DNA from 4 places in the Micromonospora sp. NPDC048830 genome. Region 2 is predicted to be linked to each of the others. Evidence: riboswitches for the same ligand, from Rfam matches in the RefSeq annotation. Region 2 holds a riboswitch; each other region holds the start of a gene.
What was found. A riboswitch is a leader RNA that binds a small molecule or an ion and turns the genes downstream of it on or off. The one in region 2 is predicted to bind cyclic di-AMP.

Region 1 (2,189 bases), on a different contig from region 2:
TGGCCGGCGAAGCCCTCGTGCTCGAGGCCGATGGACTTGGCGTTGACGTACCAGTTGCCGGCGTGCCAGCCGACGTCCTTGGCCTTGATGTGCTGGGCGATGTAGCCGTCCACCGAGCGCAGCGTGTAGTGCCAGCCCAGGTAGTCCGCCCGCTTCACCAGGTTGACGCTGGGGATTCGTCGACGTGGGCGCTGGCGGCCTCGGCCGAGGCGACCCGCTCGGCGTCGGTCAGGTGCATCGGGCCGAACCCGCCGCTCGTGCTCGGGCGGCCGGCGTGGGTGTCCCACCGGGACTCCAGGTAGGACACGCCGAGCAGGACGCTCTCCGGCACGCCGTACTCGGCCGCGGCGGCCGCGTACTGCTGCTGCCGGTCGGTGGGTGCGTCGGCGGACCCGGTGCCGAGCGGCTCGGCCGCGACGGGCCCGGCGGCGAAGGGTAGGACCGCGGTGGCCGCTGCCACCACGGCGGCGAGCAGGACGCGTCTGCTCGCCGGTAGGTTGGATCGGGGCATCGAACCTCCCGAGTGAGGGTCTGGGTGAGGCCACCCTCCCGCCGCCGCCCCAAGGGGTCAATACCTTTCCGGTTATCGATATTGCGTGAAGGAAAGCTACGGAGACCCCGGTCATACGGAGTGTCACAGCCCGTCGGGTTGCGAATCGGTAACGCCCGTCTCTACTCTGGTCAACCGTCGGCCGGTCACAGCGCCGCCCACACCGGGCGGTGACGGCCCGACACCGCCGAGTCGCCTCCGGGCGAGCCGGGGACCCAGGTACGCCGGGGTGAATCCGCAGCCTCGCTGCGGTAGGGCGCTCTCCCTTCCCGCCCGAACCCGTCAGCTAACCCGGTAGGCGGTACGGAAGAAGGAGAACGGAGCCCGGTGGCACACCATGCCCCGCGGCGCCCGTCGCGCCGGTCGGCCCACGCCGACCGGATGCCGGCTGCGCCGCGTCCACGCTGGTCACGCTTCACCACCGCCCTGGCCGCCCTCGCCGGCGCCGCCGTCGTCCTGGCCGGCGTCGCGCCCCCGGCCCACGCCGAACCGTCGGTCGCCGAGATCGAGCAGCAGATCGACCAGGACTGGAACAAGCTCGAACCGCTCATCGAGCGGCACAACGCCACCCGCCAGGACCTCGCCGCGAAGCGGAAGCAGGCCGACGCGCTCGCCCGGCAGATCGGGCCGTTGCAGCGTCAGGTGGACGAGGCGATGGCGAAGGTCAACGGCCTCGCCGTCGAGGCGTACAAGGGTGAGAATCTTTCGGCCGTGAACGCGCTGCTGGGCAGCCGCTCCGCGAGCCAGATGCTGGGGCAGCTGGAACTGCTCGACCAGTTCGCCCACCGCCAGCAGCGCGACGTCCAGACGGTCGTCGACCTGCGCGACCGGCTGGCCGCGAAGAAGCAGCCGCTGGACGAGATGGTCGCCCAGCTCACCCGCACCGAGGCCCAGCTCGCGGCGAAGCGCAAGCAGATCAACGCCGAGATCGACCGGCTGCAGAAGCTCCGGATCAAGGTGTACGGCAACGGTGGCGGCGGCTCGCTGCGGCCCGCCCCGTGCCCGGCGAGCTATCCGGGCGGCGGCGCCGGGATCGCCGTCAAGTTCGCCTGCGCCCAGATCGGCAAGCCGTACGTGTGGGGCGCCGCGGGCCCGAACGCGTACGACTGCTCCGGCCTGACGATGGCCGCGTGGGCCAAGGCCGGCGTCTCGCTGCCGCACAACGCGGCCCGGCAGCGGGCCGTGACCGCCCGGGTGAGCCGCGCCGACCTGCGCCCCGGCGACCTCGTCTTCTATTACGCCGACCTGCACCACGTCGGCATGTACGTCGGTGGCGGCTGGGTCGTGCACGCCTCCCAGGCTGGCGTCCCGATCAAGATGAAGCGCGTCGACGACGGCCAGGTCAACAGCTACGGCCGCCCTGGTTGACGGGTACGGGGCCCCTGCGGGACGGGGGCCCCTGCTCGCCGCCGGGCGGTGTCAGCGGGTGGGCCAGGTGCGCCAGTTCCGCCAGGACCGGCTCGGGGTCGGGCCGCGCTGCCCCTGGTAGCGCGAGCCGTAGACGGCCGACCCGTACGGGTGCTCGGCCGGCGACGAGAGCCGGAAGATGCACAGCTGCCCGATCTTCATTCCCGGCCACAGGGTGATCGGCAGGTTCGCCACGTTGGACAGCTCCAGCGTGACGTGCCCGGAGAAGCCC
Region 2 (2,189 bases):
CCGTCCACACGTACGCCAGGCGGCCCAGCCGGCCCTTGAGCCGGCGGTCGGCCTCGCCGATCAGCTCGCCGTCGAAGCCGGCGCCGGCCATCACCGCGAAGTGCTCGCCGTTGAGCCGGCCCAGGTCGAGCCGGCGCCGCCGGCCGCTGAGGCCCACCCGCACCGCTTCAGGCAGGTCGGCCGGGACGCCCACGTTGGTGGCGAAGAGGTTCGCCGTCCCGGCGGGCAGGATCGCCATCGGCACCCCGGTGCCGGCGAGGGCGTCGGCGCAGCGCTGCACCATGCCGTCGCCGCCCCACACGAAGACCAGCCCGGCGCCCCTGTCGAGCGCCTTGCGGACCTTCTTCGGCGCCTTGCGGCTCTTGGGCACCTCGTACCAGAGCAGGTCGTCGACGCCGGCGCCGGCCAGCGTGGCGCGCAACTCGTCGAGGCCGCCGCCGAGGGTCTTCTTCCGGTGGGCGACCACCGCGACGGTGCCGACGCGGCCCGGGGCGGCCTCGTCGGGCCTGGTCCTGGTGCTGGTGCTCATGCCCGCCGGTGTTACCCAGCCGGCCCGGAGTCCACGCGTCCCCGACCCCGGACCCTGGGACGGGAGCGCCCGGCCGGAGGACCGGCCGGGCGCTTCGGTGTGCCGGGTCGCCGGGCCGCATCGGCCGACGACCGTGCGTCAGAGGCTGAGCCGCTGGCCGGGGAAGATCAGGTCGGGCTGGTCGCCCACCACCCGCTCGTTCCTCTGCCACAGCGCGCGCCAGCCGCCCCGGACGCCCTTGGCCTGCGCGATCTCCGACAGGGTGTCCCCCGACCGCACCACGTAGGTCCGGCCGCCGCCGGTGGCCGGGGCGCTCCTCGTGGTGTCCCGCCTGCTCCGCGACGCCGGCGTCTCGGTACGCGAGGACCGCTCCTTCCTCGGGGCGGCCTTCGTCTCCGACTTCGGGCGGTACGTCTTGGTCGAGCCGCCCTTCCTGCCGCAGGTCGGCCACGCCCCGATGCCCTGGCCCCTGAGCACCTTCTCGGCGATGCGGATCTGCTCGCCGCGGGTCGCCAGGTCGGCGCGTGCGGCGTACTTCCTGCCGCCGTAGCCGGCCCAGGTGCCCTGCGAGAACTGCAGGCCCCCGTAGTAGCCGTTGCCGGTGTTGATGTGCCAGTTGCCGCCGGACTCGCACTGGGCGATGGCGTCCCAGTTGACCGCGGCCTGGGCCGGGGCGGCGGGCCCGAACAGGGCGACGGCCCCGGCGACGGCGCCCGCGGCGACGGCGGCACGGCGAGCGGTCACCCGACGATGGCGGGCGAGGTATTCAGTTGCCATGGTGATCCTCCACGCCGACGAGGTGAGCTGTCGGGTTCGGGCCGAGGAGCCCGGCCGCCGGTGGCGGCTTCACCCCGAGGTGACGGTGCACCGAGGAACGTTGGGTCCCCCGCTCCTGCCCTGAGGACAAGGTGCCGACGGCCGGCGGCAGGATTAGGCGTTACCGACCGTGGTGTCCACGTTCGTGGACCCGACCGACGTTAGGCACCATCCGCGACGGCCGCCCACCTCTTGTCGCCTTCGTCACCCGCTCGGGCGACGGGCTCCACAGTCGATTTGCGCCGCCGCGCCGGACGTGCATGGCGCCCGATGGACCGACTCCGACCCGGCCCTCCCCCACACAGGGCGGTCACGCATCGTGAGTTCCGTCCGATCCCGCCCATCGCCGACGCGGGCCATCCCCCACTCAGGTCAGTGCGGCGGGCGCTGGCCCAGCCCGCGCGCGGCGACGTCGGCCGTGCAGCTCAACTCCCCGGGAGCGAGCTGGACGCGGCTCGGCCGCCACACCTCCACCCGCTCACCGTCGACGCGGGCCAGCAGGCAGTCGTACTGGCTGCCGCGCAGCGCCACTCCGACGACCCCGCCCGCCGCCGTGACCTGCTGCGCGAACAGCGGGTCGAGGTCCATTCCGGCCAGCGCCGCGCGGACGCCCTGCTCCGTGGGCGCGGCGTGGCCGGACAGGGCGCGCCGCAGCTCGTCCTCGGCCGACGCGGGGATGTCCACCGGCCGGACGGCCAGCGGCGGGCCCTCCGGACAGGACACCTCATCGCCACAGGAGGCACACCCGGCCTGGTGGACCTTCGGTGTCGAAATCAGCGGTCGTGAGAGGGGCCCGCACGGCAGAACCGGCCGGCGCCTTCGTGGCGCCGGCCGGCTCGTACCT
Region 3 (2,189 bases), on a different contig from region 2:
CCTGTACGTGGCCCTGTCCCGGGCCACCCAGCGCCTCACCACGGTCGACCCGACCGGCTGACCGGGTACCCGGACGGGGTCGCCGGTCGGAGTGCCGACGATTACTTGCACACATAGCGATGTGAGCATAGATTGGGCCGGCAGCGGGACAGGGACGGAGGGTGTGGGCGTGGGCGCAGGTCATGACCACCACCACGGCGTCGCGTACGCCGCCGAGCGCCACCGGGGCCGGCTGTGGGCGGCGTTCGGGCTGCTCGGCGCGCTGATGCTGGTCGAGGCGGCCACCGCGTACGTCACCGGCTCGCTGGCGCTGCTCTCCGACGCCGGACACATGTTCACCGACGTGCTCGGCATCGGCATGGCGCTCGCCGCGATCACCGCCACCCGCCGCGCCACCGCCGCCCCCCAGCGCACCTTCGGGCTGTACCGGCTGGAGGTGCTCGCGGCGCTCGGCAACGCGCTGCTGCTCAGCGGCGTCGCCGTGTACGTCCTCGTCGAGGCGGTGCGCCGGTTCGGCAACCCGCCGGAGGTGACGACCGGCCCGATGCTCGCGGTGGCGGTGCTGGGCCTGCTCGCCAACCTGGTCGCGTTCGCCCTGCTGCGCGGCGCGGCAGAGGAGAGCATCAACCTGCGCGGGGCGTACCTGGAGGTAGTGGGCGACCTGCTCGGCTCGGTCGGGGTGATCGCCGCCGCGGCCCTGATCTGGGCGACCGGCTGGTGGTGGGCGGACCCTCTCGTCGCGGTCGCGATCGGCGTGTTCATCCTGCCCCGCACCTGGCGGCTGGGCCGGGCCGCCGTCCGGATCCTGGTGCAGGCCGCCCCGGAGCACCTGCAGGTCACCGCCGTGCACGACCGGCTGGCGGCGGTGCCCGGCGTGGTCGAGGTGCACGACCTGCACGTCTGGACGCTGACCTCCGGGATGGAGGTCGCCTCGGCGCACCTGACCATGGCCCCGGGCGCCGAGGTGGGCGCCGTGCTGACCGCCGCCCGCACGGCCCTGCACGAGGACTTCCACATCGAGCACGCCACGCTGCAGGTCGAGCCGGGAACATCGCCGGGAAACTGCGGTCCGACCGCCTGGTGATACCCAGCTCCGTCGATCCGGTGGGATATTGTGCCGGCATGCCGGATTTGATGGGTTTGATCCAAGTACCGTGCGTCACGGGCGCAGCGCCGACCCCACCAGCACCGGTAGGCTCGATCCCGGCCTCCGCTCCGGTGGCGCCCACCGGCGCCCGCGGCGGCCGTCGCCTAATCGCCCGCGAGGGCGAGCCGGGGAACCACGTTCGTGGGGTGCATCCGCGTGAGCGGTAGGGATCTTCCGTCCCGAACCCGTCAGCTAACCCGGTCGGCGGCTGACGGAAGGACACGCGTATGCCAGTAGTGGCACCTGTACGAAGGACGGCCGCCCGGGTGGCGGCCCTGCTCGCGCTGGCGCTCGCCGGCGCCCTCGCGGTCGCCCCCGCCGGCCCGGCACAGGGGGCCCCGGCCGCCGCCCTGCTCGCCGCCGCGCCCGGCCAGGACGACGAGGGCGGCACCCCGGCGTTGCGCGCCGCGCTGGAGGCGGCCAGCAAGGGCTACCTCGACGCCAAGGCCGCCCTGAACCGCTCGGTGCAGCGGCAGCGGCAGCTCGGCGCCCAGCTCAAGACGATCGAGGCGGAGCTGACCGTGCGCGACGCCAGGGTCGGCGAGATCGCCGGCGTGGCGTACAAGACGGGCCGGCTCCGGGCGGCGTCGGCGCTGCTGAACAGCGCCTCGCCCGAGGGGTTCATGGACCGGGCGGCGGCGCTCGACCAGGTCGCCAGCAACGAGGACCGCATCCTGCGCGACCTGCTGGAGACCCGCGACCAGGCGAACCGGACGAAGCAGGCGCTCGACGGCGAGATCCGCGAGCAGCGCCGGCAGGTGACGGTGATGGGCAAGCGCAAGGAGCAGGCCGAGCGCGCGCTGGCCGTGGCCAACGAGCGGGCCAGCGGCGGGTCGAGCCCCGGCGGCACCTCCGGCGCCACCGCCACCCCCGCCAAGCGCAACCCCGACGGCTCCTGGCCGGCCGAGTCGTGCAGCGTCAACGACCCGACCCCGGCCAACGGCTGCATCACCCCGCGCACACTGCACGCGCTCCAGCAGGCCAAGGCCGCCGGTTTCACCCGGTACGTCTCCTGCTACCGCCCGGGCGGCTCCGGCGAGCA
Region 4 (2,189 bases), on a different contig from region 2:
GTGACCCAGGCGGCCACGGTGACCGAGCTGGCGCACGCCAACCCAGGGCTGTCCCGGTTGCAGCTCTACCGGGCGGCCACCCGGGTCGGGCGGGCGCACATCGCCTCCACCGTGAACACCATCGTGCTGGCGTACGCCGGCGCGTCCCTGCCGCTGCTGCTCCTGCTCACCGCCGACTCCCGCCCGGTGTCCGAGCTCCTGACGAGCGAGTTCCTGGCGCAGGAGATCGTCCGCAGCGCGGTCGCCACGCTGGGCCTGATCGCCGCCGTACCGCTGACCACCGGCCTGGCCGCCGTGGTCACCGCGGCCGGCCGCACCAGCCCGGGCCGGTCCGCCGCCGACGGCGATTCCCCCGCCGGCGTGCCCACCCCGCGCACGCCCACCACCGGTCACCGTTTCAATGAACGGGAAATCGCGCTGGAGGCGTTGAGCAAAGGAGGGGCCCACGACGGCTTCCGGGCCGGGCCGATCCACCCCCCGTCCCGGCCCGGAGATCGAGAAGGGAGCACGGACGCCGCATGGTGAGACTACTCAGCGCGACGATCGCCACTGTGCGACCTGCGAAACGCGTCACCCATTACCGAAAGCAATTACGAAATGACGCATTTGGCGGGCTTCTGGGCGTAGATCCGCAGGAGTGCTCTCAGGTAACCTCGCTGCCGGTCACCGCCGAAGGCGCGCAGCGGCGCCTGCGGGGCCACCGCCCAATCGCCGCGAGGCGAGCCGGGGAACCAGGTACCCGGGGTGAATCCGCGACCGCGGTAGGGGCCACTTCCGCCCCGAACCCGTCAGCTAACCCGGTCGGCGGACGACGGAAGGGAACACTGTGACGGCACCCCTACGCCGCTGGTTGACGCCCGTGGTGGCCGTGTTCGCGGCCCTGGCGATCCTCGCCGGACCGGCCGCCCCGGCGATGGCCGAGCCCTCCGGCCCCACCCCGTCCGGGCACGAGGAGGACGACGAGCCCCAGCTGATCACCGACGTCATCGAGGCCGCCAACCGCGACTACAGCCAGGCCAAGGCGAAGCTGACGAAGTCCAAGCAGCGCCAGCAGCAGCTCGCCCTCGAGGTGCAGCGGGCCCAGTTCGAGCTGGACGCCCTCGCCCCGCAGGTCAGCGAGTTGGCCGCCCAGTCGTACCGGACGGGGCGGATCGGCGCCATGGCGGCGCTGCTGGAGAGCGGGAACCCGGACTCGTTCGTGCAGCGCGCGTCCGCCCTCGACGAGCTGAACATGATCAACGCGCAGAAACTGGCCCGGGTCAACGAGGCCAAGACCCGCGCCGAGCAGGCCAAGCTGGCGCTCGACGCCGAGGTGCGCGAGCAGCAGAAGCAAACGGCGATCATGGCCAAGAAGAAGCACGACGCGGAGAAGGCCCTCGCGCTGGTCGGCGGCCGGGGCTTCACCGGCGGCCTGGTCTCCGCCACGTCCCCGGTGGCCCGGATCGCGCCCGGCCGGACCGCGGACGGCGGCTGGCGACCGGAGTCGTGCAGCGAAAACGACCCGACGACCTCCGGCTGCATCACCCCCCGCACGCTGCACGCGTACAAGGAGGTCAAGCGGGCCGGTTTCAACCGCTTCGTGGGCTGCTACCGGCCCGGCGGGCCGTGGGAGCACCCGAAGGGCCGCGCCTGCGACTGGTCGCTGCAGAACAGCGGCTTCAGCCCGTGGCACAACAACGACACCCGGATGTACGGCAACAACCTCGCCGCGTTCCTCATCCGCAACGCCGACCGGCTGGGCATCTACTACGTCATCTGGAACCGGCAGATCTGGTTCCCGGCCACCGGCTGGAAGTCCTACAGCGGCCCGTCCAACCACACCGACCACGTGCACATGTCGCTGCTCTGACGCCGACCCGCGAACGAGGGCCGTCCCGGGCGGGGCGACCCTCGTTCGCGTTCGGGTGCCGGCGACGCGGACGCGGGGGAGGCCGGCGGCCTCCGGCGCGGCCGGGCAGACCGGGCGGCGGCCGGGCAGACCGGGCGGCGGCCGGGCAGACCGGGCGGCGGCCGGGCAGAACAGACAGCGGCCGGGTGCGGCAGACGGCGGCCGGGCAGACCGGGCGGCGGCCGGGCGGGTCAGGCGGCGGCCGGCGGCTCGGTCAGGCCGACCGGCACCGCGGCCACCGCCCGTGTCTCGCCCGCGCTGAGCCGGTACGACAGGCCGACCACCGCGCACCGTCCGTCGG

Region 1: it holds a riboswitch for cyclic di-AMP, as region 2 does, so the genes downstream of both, ACGFIZ_RS01370 (NlpC/P60 family protein) here and ACGFIZ_RS11975 (transglycosylase family protein) in region 2, are expected to answer to the same signal.
Region 3: it holds a riboswitch for cyclic di-AMP, as region 2 does, so the genes downstream of both, ACGFIZ_RS16645 (coiled-coil domain-containing protein) here and ACGFIZ_RS11975 (transglycosylase family protein) in region 2, are expected to answer to the same signal.
Region 4: it holds a riboswitch for cyclic di-AMP, as region 2 does, so the genes downstream of both, ACGFIZ_RS18880 (coiled-coil domain-containing protein) here and ACGFIZ_RS11975 (transglycosylase family protein) in region 2, are expected to answer to the same signal.

The regions. Positions count from the first base shown of each region.
Region 1 covers NZ_JBICUP010000001.1:283,454-285,642, forward strand. Annotated here, with positions in the region: gene ACGFIZ_RS01360 (N-acetylmuramoyl-L-alanine amidase) at 1-158, opposite strand, end outside; gene ACGFIZ_RS01365 (hypothetical protein) at 155-511, opposite strand; cyclic di-AMP (ydaO/yuaA leader) riboswitch at 726-865, shown strand; gene ACGFIZ_RS01370 (NlpC/P60 family protein) at 932-1,918, shown strand; gene dcd (dCTP deaminase) at 1,970-2,189, opposite strand, start outside.
Region 2 covers NZ_JBICUP010000010.1:99,849-102,037, forward strand. Annotated here, with positions in the region: gene ACGFIZ_RS11970 (diacylglycerol/lipid kinase family protein) at 1-529, opposite strand, end outside; gene ACGFIZ_RS11975 (transglycosylase family protein) at 668-1,306, opposite strand; cyclic di-AMP (ydaO/yuaA leader) riboswitch at 1,309-1,476, opposite strand; gene ACGFIZ_RS11980 (hypothetical protein) at 1,718-2,068, opposite strand.
Region 3 covers NZ_JBICUP010000017.1:44,588-46,776, forward strand. Annotated here, with positions in the region: gene ACGFIZ_RS16635 (HelD family protein) at 1-61, shown strand, start outside; gene ACGFIZ_RS16640 (cation diffusion facilitator family transporter) at 170-1,084, shown strand; cyclic di-AMP (ydaO/yuaA leader) riboswitch at 1,239-1,370, shown strand; gene ACGFIZ_RS16645 (coiled-coil domain-containing protein) at 1,375-2,189, shown strand, end outside.
Region 4 covers NZ_JBICUP010000021.1:16,048-18,236, forward strand. Annotated here, with positions in the region: gene ACGFIZ_RS18875 (YibE/F family protein) at 1-525, shown strand, start outside; cyclic di-AMP (ydaO/yuaA leader) riboswitch at 692-822, shown strand; gene ACGFIZ_RS18880 (coiled-coil domain-containing protein) at 827-1,849, shown strand; gene ACGFIZ_RS18885 (carbonic anhydrase) at 2,080-2,189, opposite strand, start outside.